2 linked regions of the Persicobacter psychrovividus genome follow. The protein of the gene in region 2 interacts with the protein of the main gene of each other region in a pairwise test. Links are inferred from orthologs where the notes say so. Each region holds a gene or a part of one and is shown on either strand. Other genes may lie near its edges. The genes, in order: rfaD and AABK40_RS16255.

Region 1 (9,138 bases), on a different replicon or contig from region 2:
TCTAACGCATGCGCCTCTGTGTAGCCGAAACCACCTTTAACCAACTCGGCAGTCAAAAAGAGCGTAAGGATGGCGCGCATACCGTAATATGAAAAACGCTCCCAAAACTCCGTAGCGAACAGCGTAGACAACCCCATTGGGTGCCCAAAAAAGCTCGTGTCTTGTTTCATCTCTAAATTTTAAAAATTATCCTGTTATTGTTTAATTTCAACACAATGCTAAACTTCCTATCTGCAAAGAAATAAAGGACTTTGGCGCATTCTCCAAAAACATCTATTTCTACCCGCAAAAAAACAATCTGCAAAAAGAAGTTTTGTGTACAAGTGCCGAATTTATCAAAAATTTCGTTCTCTTTTGCCCTTTCGCTTATAAGTATTGATGAATATGGCGTTATTTTTTGCCAAGCAGACAGCCACTAAGCGCGAAACAAGAATTCAAGCCTATATTATTTATACATCTTCACTGAAAATGAAAAATACCGTCTAAAATTTCCTCCTCACGGGAATTCATCTTGTGCCGGCCGATTCTTAAACATTTGGGCTGATTTTTGAACGCTGCTTATATCCAACACATTAATTGAGGATAAAATGAGCGCATTTCGGAAAGTTTTCTTACTTGTGATAAATATAATTGTTGGGGTTCTGCCCAATTTTGCTGCGGCAACTTCACGCCCTTTTCACCTTAACGGGCTCGTGAAGGTACCTCGCACCAACACACCCGACGACCATTATAAAAATGCCATTTTGCTCTCTCCCACTTTCAGTTATGCCAAAGAAACGAGTGCTACTTTTGGGCTTTTCACACTGTATCAGTTCAAGCCAAAAAAGGCAGGGCACCTTACCCGCCCGTCGAATATTATTGGCAGTGGGTGGGCCTCACTGATGGGGCAATTTACCATTGGATCGAGGCACGAAATTCTAACCACTGGCGAAAAAATTTACCTGCATGGGCAATTTAACTATCGCCAATTTCCAGAATATTTTTTCGGTGTAGGCGCATCGACAACCCCAGAGAATAAAATGACCCTCAGCTCGAAGGCTTTTCAGCTGGAGGAACAAATTTATTTTAAAATAGCCAACCGCCTGTTTATCGGTCCACAGTTACGCTTCTTCAGGTATTATGATCTCTCCCTTACAGATGCTTCAGCGGGCTATCATTTAACAGACTTTTACGGAACCGCCAACCAAAACAATATTGGCCTGGGCTTGGGTATTTTATGTGATCACCGTGATTTGATCATGACACCGAGCCACGGTTATTACATTGCAGGAACGGTAACCTTTCATCAACCTTTGTGGGGGAGCGACTTTAATTTTGTCAAATTAACCTTCGACGGTCGGAAGTTTTTCGATTTTCAAACCGCAGGAAAAAGTGTGCTTGCCCTGCAATTCAAGACGGAATTAAACCTCGGCGATGTCCCACTGACGGAACTGAGCCAGCTGGGAGGAGAAATGAGTATGCGGGGGTATATGCTTGGCAGGTACCGAGATCGCAACTCCTTTCAGTCACAAATTGAATTTCGACAGCACCTGGTCTGGCGAATTGGCTTAACGGCCTTTGCTGGCGCAGGGACCGTCGCTCCGCAGCCCAGCAATCTGGTCAGGCTGAATAACATCAAAACTGCCGCAGGAGTCGGCTTTCGTTTCAACATCAATCGACAGGATCCCGCCAACCTCAGGATTGATTATGGGATGACGGAAGAAGGCGGCGGAATCTATATTTCATTTGGGGAGGCGTTTTAAAGCCTACTGCGGTGGCTCCAGTGGCAGACTTACCTGTGGCGCTGAAGCTAATTTCAGGTTGTTTTCTACCGATAGGCGAATCACTTCATGCACCAGTTCATGTCGAAGCGCCAACTCCTCATTATAGTCGTCCACATTCAGATAAATATAAATCAGCACGTCGTAAGAATAGGCCGTCACATCATACAAATACACACGAGGGTTCTCCCGAAGGCCGTCATGATTCTCAAAATAGCTTCGCAAACTACTGATATAGGCGTTAATCTGTGGCAAAGGGGCATTCTGCGACACTTTCAATACCGTTCGAAACTTTCGATACTCCCTGCGCCCCAGGTTATTGATGGTCAGATCAGCCATTTTACTGTTTGGAATGGAAACCACTGAATTGTCGGAGGTACGGATGCGGGTCGAGCGCAAGCCTATTTCTTCTACTGAGCCAGCATAAGTATCGACACTGATCCACTGCCCTACCGTGAAAGGCTGGTCGAGAAGAATCATGACCGAGCCAAAGAAGTTCTTGATCGTTTCCTGTGCAGCCAAAGCCAGGGCAATACCCCCAATAGAAAGTCCCGTGAGAAGCCTTGTCATGTTTACTCCCGCTTCGGAAAGCAAGATCAGCACCACAAAAATCACCGTTACAATCTTCATCACCATCGCTAAGAAAGGGTACAACCCTCGCTTTTGCGCCTGTTTCTTATGACTCCTCGAACTCCACCAGTCCAGAATTCTGAATATCGCCGTAGAGATCAAAATCATGTAAAACACCCGTACAAAAAAGCGCAGGTAACTGTACATTCCCAGGGGCAATTCTATTGCTGGTAAAAAATGGAAAAACAGAATAAAGATGATGGCCCCTAAAACTGGCGCGAAAATCTCCAAAGGGTATTTATGGTCTTCCTCTTGTTTGAGGAAGGTTTTCACCAAAAACGTGAAGATCGCAACGGGCACAATGTAAATGAGCACGCCGAAAGTCATCACCAATATCAGTAAGGCAACCTGCCATCGCTCCAATCCCCAGAGTTTGTCTTTAGCTGTTTCCCCCACATAACGCTGTACTTTTTGGGCGACCCCATCAATACGCTCTTTCCCAAAAACATAAACCCCTGCGTGCAGATCATCAATCATCGCAACGGAAACATCAGAAAGCACCCACTGCGTTCCCTCTTTTTCAAGATACAGCTCTGGCAATCGTTTGTGCACCAAATATCGGTGATCGTTGGTGGTGGTATCAGTATAATTTACATCATTTGAGATCTCCTTAAAATTGATCATCAAACCCATACCATCAATAATCTCCTTAAATTTTATTGCCAGGTCAATCTTTTCCTCCGCTGAATAATCCCCCTCAAGCACCCGAGCAGAAAGCTCAGGACGGTAATGGTCGGCATCCAAGAAATAAAAAATCGTGGACAGCGCCCCGCGGGGTGTTTTCAGGTTGAACTGCTTGGGGAGGGTATAAACTTTTTTCTGTGGAACTGTTTTAACGATTGGCGTTTTGGCCTTCTGAATAGAATCATTACGGTAATCTGCCACACGAATCAGCGAATCGAGCACCGCAAGGGAGTCTATCAGCCTGGACTCATCTTCCTGATAGCTTTGCGATGGAAACAAACGGTCGTAGAGCATCGGTACACTCAGTGCGGTTTGCTTTGAGTAGAGCCATTTGCTCCCTATTTTCTCAAGATAAATTTCAGGAAACCGTTCGAAGGGCTGGTACTTCTTTTCCCCACCCAAAAAGGCGTCTTTATAATTTCTTTTGTCAGGAACCTCCTTCAGGTCAATTCCTCCCAACCTGCCAATAATTTGCTTTAACTGAATAGCAATGCCAACCTTAGTCTGCACTTGCATATCATCTCCTGCAATAGTATAAGCGGCCACCGATGGCTGATAATGATCTTTACCCAAAAAATAAAGGTGGGAAGAGATCGTGGCTTGTGGTGTTTTAGTAGAAAAAGACTGCTTCTTCCCACTTTGTGAAAAGGCTGAAACACAGAGAAAAAACATCAACAGAAGGCTCAGTAATAACCCTTTGTTAAATTGCTCAAAAGTTACATATTTGAAGTTGGAGGTTTTCAAACTTGGTATAGTTAGTGATATAACACTCCCAAATTAAGCAATCGACAAAAAATTAACTAATTTGAATATCGAAAACCAAGCATCAAAAAGAACAAAAAAATAGCGCTACCACCTTTGCAGTAACGCTTGAATATTTTCTGGGCTGATTTTTATGACATCATCCCTGAAGCTTTTTTACTGATCCGATCTGCAACATCATTGATTTTTTGTCGCCCCTGATCTGCCTGATGGCCTAAATCATCGCCAAATTCCCGCGCTTTGCGTGAAATTCGCCCTTGTGTATCTGCACCCGACTCTGGCGCAATCAACAAGCCCGCAATCACCCCTAATGAAACACCTGCTAAAAATGCAAGTAAGCCTTTTCCTGTATTATCCATATTGATTATATTTTTTAATGATCGATTTCCTTAATTTTATACTTTCAAAACCGCATAAAGTTCTACATATACCCATTAATCTATCCGCCACAGAAATAATATTTTTTGCCCTTGCTTCTTACAGCGCGCATAAATTGGCATGCGCTTCAAAAATTACAAGCATTCGTATCGAAAATAAATCCTTCAAGATTAAATCTTATCCTTATATTTGTTCGCTGACCACTCAGTTCACACTTTTGTGCCGCTATTAAATTCCCAACACGATGACTGCTCACTTTAACAGGAACATTTATCAACCGCTTTTTTTCCTCTTGCTGATTTCCTTGATTCCCTCCAAACTGATGGCACAGGCGAACCAACACATGACAGTGGAAGACATTAAAGGAAAGCGCATTTACCCGATTATTTACAATCATTACAAAGATATCATCCCTGCCTACGACCAAGTGGAAGGCTACCGACGCACTTCGCTTAAACAAATGGCGCAATATTTCCGCACAAAACAGGCCAATAACTTACCTGCCCGATTCCTATTTTACACTGATCAAGACCCACAGCTCACCCAATTAGCACTCGCATGGGCGACCGTGGCAGCGCACTATTTCAAAATCAAGCAGGTATCATTTTATGCCGCCAGCGAAACAGGTGGAAGCATTGACCATGAAACGATTAAGGTCCTTGAAAAAATGGGATTCATCGCCTATAAAGATGAGTATGGAAGGCCAATTTACCAATTGCACTATGGTTATCAGCAAGCTCCTTTAAAAATTACTTCCCTGAGGCCCAACGAAAAAGGCGTACCCCATCAGGATTTTTGTACTGTCATTCTTGACAACAGCTCACCCTACCTCAAAGGGGCTGACCGTGTGATTCACCTTCCCTATGAAGATCGGCAGGTGGAGAACCTAACGCTTGCCAATCAGCGCATCAGTACAGAAATGTTCTTACTCTTTAAGCATTTAAGAGACTAAAAATGCAATTCAGCTTCATAAAGTACATTTTTGTTCTTATTATTATATACTTTTATTTCATCAATCAACAAATACTTTTACTCAAATGGAATTTTTCGAAAGAAACATCCGCTCATGCCGCTGGGGATTACTATTGGCCGTATTCACTATTTTTTGTGGCTTTGCCTTAGGAGGTGTTTTCGGAGCTAATGAAGCAGCTCTGAAAGGTCAATTAAAGTCAGATGGTCAAGCTGTTCTTTCGAGCGTGTACAAAGGCGATCAGAAAAAAATGGACAAGACCATCAGTAAATCATGGTCATACCTTAAAAGAGCCCACCTTCATGCAGGAGCAATCGGAGCGGCTGTTGTTGGTTTATTGCTGTTACTGGCATTCTTACCCACCAACGCGGTTTTTAAATTGATCATCAGCTGGATGCTCGGACTTGGAACTTTAGGTTATTCATTGTTCTGGCTATTGGCAGGGTTTTCCGCACCAGCTATTGGAGGGACGCATGAAGCCAAGGAGGCGCTTGAATGGCTCGCCATCCCAAGTGCTGGTATGCTGCTGATCGGCACACTCGCGGTCTTCTTATTGCTGCTCAGTGCCTGTTTCACTCGAAAACGATACTACTAAGATTTATCAAACCTTGCCTGACCGCAAGGTTTTTTTTTGACCGAATCCGGACAACAATGTCCGATACCGAACACCCTTAAAAGTAAAAATCATGCCTCAGCGTCCGTATTCAAGCATTATAAGTTTGGCACAACTTTCTCATTAAAACAGGCAAATAGAAAATAACTACCTATGAAAAACATCATCATACCCTCAGTGCTTTTTGTCCTGCTCTTTGTTACAGGGCAATCTATCGCTCAAAACATCAAAATCGAAACATGTAAAGAAAGCGAACTAAGTAAATTTACGGTGACCAACGAAGAAGGGAAAGAAATTGAAGGCGAGGCTTTTTTTGAACAGTGGGCAGAAACTTTCGGAAACCGCATGGAGCATGCAGATGAAAAAGGTTTTGCGGAAATTTTTTCAGGCTTTGGGATGTCGATGAGTGAGCTTGGGGAAGCCCTGGGCAGAATGAATATTGAGATAAAAAATCTTGCCCCTGATGAGTTTTGCGATCAGGCCAAATCGGAAGGCTCCTGCGAGCAATGGGAAAAATTACGCGCTAAACTGGAAAAAAGACATCACAGCACGATAGAAAATATTGAGCGGCTGAAGATCAAGCTGCACGACAAAACTGTTGCCATGGTCATGGACTTACGTTTTGAAAATGGCAAAAGATTGGGTAATTACGAGTGGGAAGTACAAAAATAGTACTTCCCATTATTTCGGGCTACTTAACCCAATAGGTATTGACACGTTACATTAGAAAAGAACATCCTTACGAATAATCTTTTCATAATAAGTAGTACATATTGTGAGCCATCTGCTGTTTAGTAGATGGCTTTTTCTTTCATCAGGTAATTTTGGACATAGTCCGTTACCCCCTCTTCTAAAGTATGAAAGGGCTTGTGGTAACCTGCCGCGCTCAGCTTGTCCATTTTTGCTTCCGTGAAATACTGGTATTTATCTCGAATATCCTCTGGCGTTGGAATATATGAGATCTGTTCTGTTTTGCCCATCGCCTTGAAAGTTGCCTGTACCAACGACTTGAAAGTTCTCGCTTTGCCTGTACCTACATTGTATAGCCCGCTGTGCTTACGGCTGTTCATCAAGAAAATCTGCACATCAACGACATCCTTCACATAAACGAAATCCCGCATCTGTCCACCATCCTCAAAATTGGGGTTATGGCTTTGGAAAAGCTTCATTGCACCATTTTCATTGATCTGGTTAAAGGCGTGATGCACCACAGAAGCCATGCGCTGTTTGTGATATTCATTAGGCCCGTAAACATTGAAGTATTTCAAACCCGCCCAAAAGAATGGCTTTTCTTCCTGAGCCAAAGCCCAGATATCAAAATTGTTTTTCGACTCCCCGTACAAGTTTAGAGGCTTGAGCTTTTCAGGAAACGAATGGTCATCGTCATAACCCAACTCCCCATTGCCATAAGTGGCTGCTGAAGAAGCGTACACGATCGGTAATTGATATTCCACGCACTGCTGCCAAAGCTTGATCGTATAATTGTAGTTTAACTTATCAAAAACGGCCTTGTCAAAGATGGTCGTTGCCGAACATGCCCCATTGTGGAAAATGAACTCTACCTCTGCCTGATGCTCATCAAGCCAACCGTGGAAGACCTCCAGGTCTACCCGTCGCTGGATCGTCTTTCCTGTAAAGTTGCGCTCTTTTTCTGGTGTAAGATTCACAAAATCATCCACCGCAATAATGGCATTAAATCCTAATTCATTCAATTTGGCAATTAAGGCGCTGGCGATAAAACCCGCTGCTCCAGTAACGACTATCATATATTTTTGATTTATCAATGGCTATAAACCAAGGCCAACAGGCCTTGCAATGAACACAAATATCTTATTTGAAAACAGAAATAGAAAACTTCCACTGGCTTATTTCCTACAACTTGAAATTGAACAGTGAATAATTGTATTATTCTAATTAGTTGTAGCAGATGAACCACTCAATTACTTGAAATATTTTTTTGAGCATCAGCTTTTTTGACACAATTTTTGATTACCATCTTTATGGATTATATTTGCACGCTATTTTCAAAAGAGACATGGTATATTTAAGCAAAGACGTAAGCTTTTGTTCTGCACACAAACTTTACAACGACAAATGGTCTAAAGAGGTCAATGAAGAGATCTTTGGTAAATGTGCAAACGAACATTTCCACGGACACAATTATGACCTTACAGTGACCGTGAAGGGAGAACCGCATCCAGAAACTGGTATGGTAATGAACTTCCGTGACCTCAAAAGAATCATTAAACAGGAATTATTGGCCAAGGTGGATCATAAAAACCTTAATGTAGATGTTGATTTTCTGGAAGGAAAAATGACTACTGCCGAGGTGTTTATTAAAGCCATCTGGGAGGTTTTAGCCCCTAAGGTCGCCGAAGCCAGTGAAGGTCATGCTGAACTGCACAAGCTTAAACTGTACGAAACCCGTACCAGCTACGCAGAATATTACGGCGAATAATTTCAGCGGTAAGATTTTTTACTACTGAATTTAACAATAAATTCAAGCACCAATATCATGGTGCTTTTTTTATACCCAAAATTGGCCGCTTGAAAGCGGACCGCAACAAATGCTATGAAGTATTATTTAATCGCAGGAGAACGCTCTGGAGACTTACACGGAGGCAATTTAATCAAGGCTATCAAAGAACAGGATGCCGAAGCCACTTTCCGCTATTGGGGCGGTGATGAAATGCAGGCGGCCTCGGGTGTGGCGCCAGTTACTCACTATAAAGAAACGGCCTTTATGGGGGTAGTTGAGGTATTGGCTAACCTACGCACGATTCAGGGCTTTCTGAAGAAATGCAAAAAGGACGTCATGGACTATCAGCCTGATGTATTGATTCTGATCGACTATGCAGGGTTTAATCTGAAAATTGCTGAATTTGCAAAAAAGAAAGGGCTGAAGGTATTTTATTACATCTCCCCGAAAGTATGGGCATGGAATACCAAACGTGCCTGGAAGCTTAAAAAGTACGTGGACAGAATGTTCTGTATCATGCCTTTCGAGGAGAATTTTTATGCCAAATTTGACTGGAAGGTTGATTACGTCGGTAACCCAGTGGTAGATGCCGTATTGAACCATCAGGTAAATACTGATTTCCGATCAAAAAACAACCTTTCTCCCGACGAAGATATTATCGCTTTACTTCCTGGCAGCCGAAAAATGGAGCTGACCAATATGTTGCCTACCTTTGCCGAGGTGGTAAAAAAATACCCCAAACATCAGTTTGTGGTGGCAGCAGTAGCGAACCTCGACCGTCAGCTTTACGCCCCAATTGCCGATTTACCGAATGTAAAATTGGTCACTGGCCAAACCTACGATTTATACGCCAATGCCAAAG
Region 2 (9,054 bases):
AAAGGCTTTCACCGTTACCTGATGTGCGGGGCCTTCAATAGGCGCAAACTGATCGGAGCCCATCATGTAGGTTCCTCCCTGAAAAGTAACCATCACCTTGTTTAGCTCGGGCGCTTTGGCGGCGACTTGTGGTTTGGTGGCTGGTACTGCTGGCGGTGCTTGTTCCGTGGTTGTACCTGCTGATTTCTGTTCTTTTTTTTCAGTACAGGCCAAAAGGCTCACCGAAATTAGTCCGCAGAAAAATAATGATCTATAAATGCGTTTCATATTTAAAGGAAAAAATTGAACCGTAAAGCTACAAATATCTCCTAAAAACCACCCACTAAATACATTTCCATCCAAGTTTTAATGGTGAAATTTTAAAGGATGATTGCCTTACAAGGGCTGTCGCATAACTCAGTTCTATGAATTTAGCACAAAAGATTATTTCGTTAGCTGTACGGATGCACCCAATGTCATTAAGTTAAGAAGCAGTCGATCATTTGCTCGAAATTATGACTTTAAAGCAGATTAAACCAAAGGGTATTCAGAGGGGTATGAATTGAAAGGTTATTTAATGTGTGTTTAAAATTTCTGTTTTTATATCCCGAAGGGATTACATACCATAGCGAAGGGTGAAACCCCTCGAAATCTCCCTCCCCTAAAACCTATAACCCTGAAAGGGTGCAACTCTTTATTTGTATAGAAATTTATATTACGCCCTTTCAGGGCTCAGTATTTTGTCGGTTATTATCCCGGGGTTTCACCCCGGGCTATGATATATCATCCCTTCGGGATTTTCATTTCATTATTCAAAGAATTGCTCAAATTAATACCTACCTTCAAGCAATATGCCCTTAACTTAATGACATTGCGGATGCACCCAATGTCATTAAGTTAAGCGCATTATCCTGTAGAGACGTTATTTTTAACGTCTAATTCAATGGTGATTTTATAGGTTTCCTCTTAGATTTATTCAAATTGTTACGTGAGTCGTTAAGAATAACGCCTCTACGAGCATTTCAAATTTAGACCTGTGTCCCTCAAAATCCTTAACTTAATGACATTGCGGATGCACCTATGTGTGTATCCAAACCCTACAAAAATTATGGTGAATCGGGCTGACAAATAGGTCAGCTCATATAGTGACCAAATAAAATTTCGTGATATAAAATCAGATTATGGTTGTGCAACAGCCCCAAAAAGAAAAAGGGTAGTCAAAGTTTTGCCCACTGTTGGAGGTCAGCCTTCGAATACCCATTTTTTTAAACCATTCTTCTGAATGTTCAACTGAACACGTCAGTTTACAATATTTTGAGGTTCACCCTTCGCATAAGCCTTGATGTTTGCCTCCAGAATATCCATCAGACGCAGGCGAGATTCTACCGATGCCCAGGCCATATGCGGGCTGATCAGGCATTGTTCAATCTTGTAAAGGGGGTGGTCCAGCTGTGGAGGTTCCTGGCACATTACATCGAGACCAGCACCTGCAATTTCACCTCTGTTCAGCGCCTTGGCCAGTGCCATTTCGTCGATCAGTGGCCCTCGGGCGGTGTTAATCAGCAAGGCGGATTTTTTCATTTTGCTGAAACTTTCCGTACCGAAAAGATCTTTATTTTCGGCAGTCAGTGGAGCGTGGAGGCTGAGGATATCTGATGCAGCCAAAAGCTCGTCAAGGCTGACCAAACGGACTCCCTCAATGGTTTTGTCAGATCGACGATGTGCAATGACTTCCATACCGAAGGCCAGGGCAATTTTGGCGACCTCCTGAGCAATGGTCCCAAAACCATAAAGTCCAAGTGTTTTTCCCTTGAGGTCATAAACGGGCTGGTGCCAAAAGGCGAAATCCTCGTGCTTTGCCCAATCATTGGAGCGAACAAATTCACTGTGATGATGCAGGTGGTTGGTCAGGCCAAGGATCAGGGCGAAAGTCTGCTGTGCCACGGCGTCTGTGCTGTATGCTGGGATATTGGACACCGTGATGCCCTTGGATTTGGCATATGCGCCATCAATAATATTGAAGCCCGTCGCCATCACGGCAATGTGCTTCAGTGTAGGGCATTGGCTGAGGATCGCCTCATCGAGCACCACCTTGTTGGTCAGGACCACTTCAGCCTGCTGTATCCGCTCCACGACCTGATCAGCCGAAGTGCGTGGGTAAATCGTAACTTCCCCAAGTGCCTGAATGCGCTCCCAGGAAATACCACCGTCTTTGTCCAGTGGTGAAGCATCTAAAATGACAATCTTCATCATGTATTTATAATTAAGTTTTTCAACGATTTCTCTTGAATAATTTTAAGTTTCATACACGCTACAAGGCTTAAATAGAGGAGGCTAATGGCTTGTTTAGTGATTGATGACGTGGAATAGTACAACTGATTGCCGTTGGTTTATCTATCGCTTGGTCGGCCTCGATGCTGATAAAATCTTTCAAGAATCCTCGAATTTAAGATGAAAAATGATCAAAAGTTATCCCAGGGCTGTTTTTTGTGTCGTGGATTTGGCAGGACATGACCACGGGCGAAAATTTTTGACTAAAAAGTTAATCATTGACCTTTCGAGATTTGTTAGCTGTACAATACAGATACTGAAATAAACCTTATTGCCATGAAAAATATTTATAAAGGAATTTTATTGCTGATCGTTTTTCTTTCGGCAAGTATGGCTGCCAAAGCGCAGGATGCTGAAGACCGAAAACTTATTGCTGGAAATTCTGTCGCCTACATCATCCCTTCAGGGTCGATGGCCGATACCTATACGCATGGGTTCGGGGTGTTCGCACATTTTGATTATCCCATTGGAAAGTATTTTGCCTGGCGCCTTGATGTGGGCTGGAATGATATTGCCGGAGATGAAAACCAATATGTGGATGTTAACGGGCAGGTACTGACCAACCACCCTGAGCGAACCATCTGGGAGTTTTCCACTGGGCTGCAAGCCAAATATTCGGTGGTGTATGTGGAGGCGCGAGTAGGTTACCTGTCGAGTATTAACAGTGTGGGTATTATACCTGCGGTAGGCTTGCGACTTGGGCGGGTCGATTTACAGGGCAGTTACACGATGGCAGGAGGAGAGGAATATGCCTCGATCCGGCTGGGGTATTACTGGTCGAAATAAAAAAAGGTCGCAATGTATTTGCGACCTTTCTGTTATCTATTTTTTTATCCAAAGGATGATTACGGCAACCATTTAATCCCTTTGAAGTTGGGTTTACGCTTTTCAAGAAAGGCGTTGCGGCCTTCTTTTGCCTCTTCGGTCATGTAGGCAAGGCGGGTAGTTTCGCCAGCAAATACCTGCTGCCCTACCATACCATCATCAGTGAGGTTCATGGCAAATTTCAACATCTTGATAGAGGTTGGTGATTTCCCTAAAATTTCCTGTGCCCACTCATAGGCGGTGTCTTCGAGCTCGTCATGAGGAATCACGGCATTCACCATTCCCATTTCGTAAGCATCTTGGGCGCTGTAATTCCTGCCCAAGAAAAAGATCTCACGGGCTTTTTTCTGTCCCACCATTTTGGCCAGGTACGCAGAACCATAACCTGCATCGAAGCTGGTAACGTCGGCATCTGTTTGTTTGAAAATGGCATGTTCCTTACTGGCGAGGGTCAGGTCGCAAACGACATGCAAAGAGTGTCCGCCACCTACGGCCCAACCAGGGACAACGGCAATGACTACCTTCGGCATAAAACGGATCAATCGCTGTACATCCAAAATATTCAGGCGATGCATACCATCCTGTCCAACATACCCTTGATGCCCACGGGCACGCTGGTCGCCACCGCTACAGAAAGAGTAAACGCCATCTTTAGGAGAGGGACCTTCTGCGGAAAGCAAAACGACACCGATAGAGGTATCCTCTTGCGCATCGTGAAATGCATCCAAAAGCTCGCTTGTTGTGTTGGGTCTGAAGGCGTTTCTTACTTCTGGCCGATTAAAGGCAATACGGGCAACGCCATTGGCTTTTTTGTAGGTAATGTCTTCGTATTCCTTGACCACCTTCCAGTTTACTTTTTCCATGTTGCTGGTTTTCTGTTGTTTGAATAATATGATTATACCGCTTTCGCATGAGTTATGGCTAACTGTACGGAAACACCTGCAATTTAAAGGAAAATAGGTGTGGAGAAAATATTTATTTCCACAATACTTTATCCAAAGTGGGCGGAAAGACAGTGTTTAGCATGATTTACAAATTTTTTGGGCAGTAATTTTCATTTAAAAATCTTGATTTAATTACATCCTTCCAGATGAGTATCTGATATTATTCTAAATAAAATTTTTGTCTATTTTGAAGACATCTACTATTTTAAATCTCTATAAGGAGGGGGATCGGTGAAGATTTTCTTCCACTTGTTTGGTTTGGCGAAACCTTAATGCCTCTACCGATAGCTATTGGTGGTGTAAATTAGGAAGCCCTCAACGGATCAGGCATAGGCAGTAAAATAATGCATGATTTATTGCTGATATGAGTTGAATGCTGATTGAGGTTATTTCAGTAAATCAAATTTAAATTTTTTTATACTTTCTTTTTTAGATCTATTTATTCAGTAAGATGCATAATTTAGATAAATTAAATTTATATGCTTTAGCAGATTTAAATGCGGTAACTTTCAATGAATTAGAGGCGATGATCATCAATTTGCTGGCAATTCAGGTGGAGGAAAACACAAAGTGTACGCGGTACACCATTACAAAAAATAGCCTTGCCTATCTTACATGCCGACGCCTTACGGTTCATAGTCTGAGCGAAGCTTTTCTTCGGCTTGGTCAAAGTTTATATATCTATGAGAAGCGGGACTCGCGGACGGTCAAGCACCCTATTATTTTGAGGTATAAACTTTTTCCTTTGTATATCGAGGTAGAGATTAACCATAAACTTCTGCCCTTCTTTTACAATACAAAAAAATACCTGAGGGGGATTAAGGTATTTCACCTCAGTCTGAAAAAGTCCCAGATGTTCGAATGTAAATCTAAATAAAATACCCTGCGACCTTTCAGCGCAGGGTAAATGATATGGTCAGTCAAATTGTGTTTTTTCAAAGGCCGTTTCGCAATCCTTATTTTCAGGAATTCACCTAAGGCTCCGTCGAGCAACCATCAGGACCACACTGCCCTTCGGCATCGGTGGAAAGCCCTTCAATCTGGCTGAAAGCATTTTGCCAGACGTCGGCAGGTTGTGCCCCCTGAATCATGTATTGGTCATTGACAATAAAGGTGGGAACGGCAGAAATACCTGCCTGCCGATATTGTGTTTCTTCTTTCTTAACCTCTTCGATCAGCGATTCATCATTCTGAAAAGCCGTTATCGCCGCATCGCTCAAGCCTGCCGCTTTGCCATAATCCACAAGCGTTGCCTGATTTTCCACATCTTTACCTTCCTCAAAGTAGGCCTTGAAAAGTATGATCGAGAGGGTGTCGTCTTTACCTTCTTTTCTGGCCAGGTGCATCAGTCGATGTGCTTGCAGGGTATTGGGCACATTTTTTATGTTTGAAAACTGCATTTTTACACCTTCCTGAAAAGCCACATTCTCCATTTGGTCGATCATCGGCTGTGGATCCCGATTGTACTTATTGCCCAAAAATTCAAGATAGTTCTCTTGATTTCCCTCGGGAATTTCAGGGTGTAATTGAAAAGGCGCCCAGGAGATTTCTGCCTGCACCTCGGGATTTTCTTGCAAGGCTTTTTCCAGTCGGCTTTTGCCAATGTAACACCATGGGCAAACGACATCAGAAACGATCTGTATTTTCAGTTTTTTCATGCTTGTTTGATTTGTTGCTACAAGATACTCAATCTCAGGGAAGGCGGTTTATCTATCGGGCTGAATTGAGGTCAAAGGTCTGCTGAATGACGCCAAGCGGTGGTAGGGGCGGCAATATCCGATATGGGATCCCAATCGGTGGGCGTCTATGTCCTTTAGCGGGCTTTGAAAGAAAGTATGCGCTGATGTTTAGGCTGGTTGAGGTTCGGTCATTGCGCCTTTCGACAACAAGACTCGAAGGGTGATCGGTAACTAAAATAAAAGTGTGGAAGTAAAAAAAGGATTCAGCACCATACTGAATCCTTTTTTTATCTTTTAATTCTTCGGCGGATAAGTCGTTTCGAGTTCAATTTTACTGACCGCTACTTCGCCATAGCTGTCATTGGGTTCGTCGCGGAATCCCTTTTTGTATTGGCTCAAATATTTGTTGGCTTGGGTGTAACAGCCGACTTTAAAGTAGCCCGTGCTGTCTTCCGATCGCCAGGTTTTGCTGTATGTTTTGTCTTGATCGGTATTGGTGATGGTGCAGGTGATTTTTCCTTTGTTCACTTTTACATCGATGATCAGGTGTTCGCCCAACTGGTAAGGAACGGGGTGGGCAAGGTCCTTATGGGACTCGTTCCATTCAATAACTACGCCTTTATATTTGGGGCTGTAGCTGACTTTCAGCGGTTCGTTCACTGGTCCGTGGATTTGCGAGATAACTACCTTTTGTTTGTAAGTCGGCAGGTGGGTTACCCTGAGGTGAACGGTCATTCGTTGTGGGTCTTGCACAGACCAGTAATTATTTCCACCACCGACAAGCTGTCGTAATTCGCTTCGTGGATTTTTGGAGTTTTTAGTCGTTACGCCGGCGGCATGTGCACGGAAATATACTTCTGCGTTTTGGGCATAAAAGTACGGCTTGTATTGGTAGTCGATCAAATCTCTGCCAATAATCTCCATTGGTTTTCGGAGACGGTCTTCGAGTTTTTTAATATGGCTGTTGTCTTTTCCGTTGGCATCAACGGGCAGGGTCAACTTCCAGCTTGTTAAAGCAGGCAGAACATCGGAGGGGTATTGCTGAGCGGTAGCCGTAAAATACATCCCAATCAGGAACAGGATACTGATAATAAGTTTATACATCATTAAAAAAGTAGGGTGTCATAAAAAAACCTGCCCTCGACAAGGACAGGTTTTCAAAACAATTCATTTATGCTTTAGTGATTTCTGATTACGATCTGTAGCCTGGGTTTTGAACCAGGATACCATTGGTGGTGTTGATCTCACGCTGTGGGATTGGCAACAAATCAGAACCTTCCGGCAAGTCTGCTTTTGGCTGTGCAGGGGTCATTAAACTGCCTTGGAATTTCTCCATTACCTCGGTCCATTTTCCGAAACGTTGCAAATCGAATAGGCGCTGGTCTTCCATTGCGAATTCGTGGCGACGTTCGTTCAGCAAAGACGCTTGCGTAATTTCAGTGGCAGCAGGCAAACCGGCACGGTCGCGTACTTCATTGAAATATTTCAGGGCTTCACCGTCAGTAGTTGCACTACCCGCAGCCTGCGCTTCGGCATACATTAGTAATACATCCGCATAGCGCATCTCGATCCAGTCGTTACCCGAGGTTTTAACATCATTGGATGTAGGATCAATGTTCAAATATTTCCCTGGCTGGTAACAAGGCGACTGATCGTTCTCCACGTTTTTCGGGTCTTCTACCTGCGTTACGTCTTTACGTTTGTCGTTGACTTCCCAGCTTGCCTGTAAATCTTTGGTGGCGTAGTTCAAACCACCCGCACCGTTGGCATAGTGGAAATAGTCCGAAAATTGCTGACTTTCCGCTTTATTTCCTTCGATATACTGAATGGCAAACATGACTTCGTCATTGCCTTCATTGTAGAAAATATCGTGGAAGTCTGACTGCAATTTGTATTCACCAGAGTCGATAACCGATTTCAGCAATGGCAATGCTTTGGTGTATTCTTTTTGTGTCAAGTAAACTTTGGCCAACAAAGCCTGAGCAGCGCCTTTAGTCGCGCGACCGTACTGCGTTGCGGACTGTACAGGAAGATCTTCAACCGCTTTTTCCAAGTCAGAGATGATCATCGCATATACATCCTGAGGATTTACCTGCTTGAATTTTTCTGTCTGGCCTGCGGTAGCGACATCGCTTGACATCGGAACCTGGCCGAACAAGCGAACCAGTTTAAAGTGCATCAACGCACGTACAAACAAGGCTTCGCCTTCGTACTGAGCTCCTGTGCCATTGTATTTGCCATTTTCCAGCTGGTAGGCATTGCCCAAATTCGCCAAAACGGTATTGGCTCTGAAGATCGCGGCATAGGAATTTTTCCAGTATTGCGCAACGATGTTGTTATTTGGGTTAATGATCAGGCGCTGGAATTCCGCCCAGCTACCTTCACCATTTCTTGCTTTTGAGTTGTCGGTACGCATCTCGGTGATGGCAAACTCAGTTTGTACTTGAGCTTGCAATGCGTCGTAGATGGCGTTTGTTGCCAACTGAATCTCTTTTGGAGATTGGTAGAATGCTGCCGCACTGATTTGATCGTGTGGCTGTTCATTCAAAAAATCACTGCAGGAAGTCAATGGCATTGCCAAGCCTGCAATCAGCATATATTTAATTAAAGACTTATTCATTGTTGTGCAGCTTAAAATTCGATGTTAAATCCGACAGTGTAAGAGCGAGGAAGTGGTGCTCCACCTTTTTGGTAACCGTAAGTCAGTGGGTTGTTGGTGTTGTAAACCCCCTCTGGGTTCCAAGAAGAATAACCGTTTGCCATGAAGTACAATAGGTTTGTACCTGCTGCGTAGATTCGACAAGAAGTCAATCCGATTTTCTTAACGAACGTTTTTGGCAATTTGTAACCGATGTTCACGTTACGCAAAGCGATGTATGAAGCATCCTGAATGATGTCATCCGTGTAGATGCGCTCCTGCACCCAGTTTCTGCCTTCGTTTTGAGCAAGGTTAGGGTTTTTGGTGTGATCCGTGAATGCATTCTTGTTGTAGTCCATTCCGCTTGCGAAGTGGTTACCGAAGTAAACAGGATCAATGTTTCTTACTTTCGCTCCTGCGTTTCCTTGCCACATGATCGACAAATCCCAGTTTTTGTATTTGAAGCTGTTGCTTACACTCCAAACGAAAGTAGGGAAGTCGTTACCTAAGATGGTACGGTCAGCAGTGGTGATTTTACCGTCACCGTTCAAGTCTTGTACATAAACATCCTGCGACTGTCCGCCGATACGGCTGAATGGGTCGTGAAGGTATTCAGTAGGAATAGTGCGTGAGTGATCCACTTTGTATCCGTAGTAAG

The links.
Region 1: the proteins of AABK40_RS16255 (region 2) and rfaD interact in binary tests that used the Escherichia coli proteins (3 or more experiments, as listed by UniProt). The link is inferred for Persicobacter psychrovividus from one-to-one orthologs.

What each region holds. Positions count from the first base shown.
Region 1 is NZ_AP025292.1:681,708-690,845, reverse strand. Bases 5,577-8,517 are described here. They hold rfaD (ADP-glyceromanno-heptose 6-epimerase), read right to left. Parts: upstream 7,564-8,517; coding sequence 6,589-7,563; downstream 5,577-6,588. Other genes in these bases: lpxB (lipid-A-disaccharide synthase), read left to right, coding at 8,370-8,517; AABK40_RS02970 (6-pyruvoyl trahydropterin synthase family protein), read left to right, coding at 7,833-8,255; AABK40_RS02980 (hypothetical protein), read left to right, coding at 5,951-6,469; AABK40_RS02985 (hypothetical protein), read left to right, coding at 5,577-5,779. Also shown: AABK40_RS03010 (peptide MFS transporter), read right to left, coding at 1-170; AABK40_RS03005 (BamA/TamA family outer membrane protein), read left to right, coding at 618-1,742; AABK40_RS03000 (mechanosensitive ion channel family protein), read right to left, coding at 1,746-3,818; AABK40_RS02995 (YtxH domain-containing protein), read right to left, coding at 3,968-4,195; AABK40_RS02990 (hypothetical protein), read left to right, coding at 4,459-5,166; more of AABK40_RS02985, read left to right, coding at 5,252-5,576; more of lpxB, read left to right, coding at 8,518-9,138. UniProt on the Escherichia coli protein: Catalyzes the interconversion between ADP-D-glycero-beta-D-manno-heptose and ADP-L-glycero-beta-D-manno-heptose via an epimerization at carbon 6 of the heptose.
Region 2 is NZ_AP025293.1:723,196-732,249, forward strand. Bases 2,078-4,934 are described here. They hold AABK40_RS16255 (1,4-dihydroxy-2-naphthoyl-CoA synthase), read right to left. Parts: upstream 3,999-4,934; coding sequence 3,156-3,998; downstream 2,078-3,155. Other genes in these bases: AABK40_RS16245 (D-2-hydroxyacid dehydrogenase), read right to left, coding at 2,078-2,232; AABK40_RS16250 (hypothetical protein), read left to right, coding at 2,587-3,096; AABK40_RS16260 (hypothetical protein), read left to right, coding at 4,531-4,934. Also shown: AABK40_RS16240 (formylglycine-generating enzyme family protein), read right to left, coding at 1-267; more of AABK40_RS16245, read right to left, coding at 1,279-2,077; more of AABK40_RS16260, read left to right, coding at 4,935-4,956; AABK40_RS16265 (DsbA family oxidoreductase), read right to left, coding at 5,054-5,737; AABK40_RS16270 (polysaccharide lyase family 7 protein), read right to left, coding at 6,053-6,865; AABK40_RS16275 (RagB/SusD family nutrient uptake outer membrane protein), read right to left, coding at 6,951-8,378; AABK40_RS16280 (SusC/RagA family TonB-linked outer membrane protein), read right to left, coding at 8,390-9,054. UniProt on the Escherichia coli protein: Converts o-succinylbenzoyl-CoA (OSB-CoA) to 1,4-dihydroxy-2-naphthoyl-CoA (DHNA-CoA).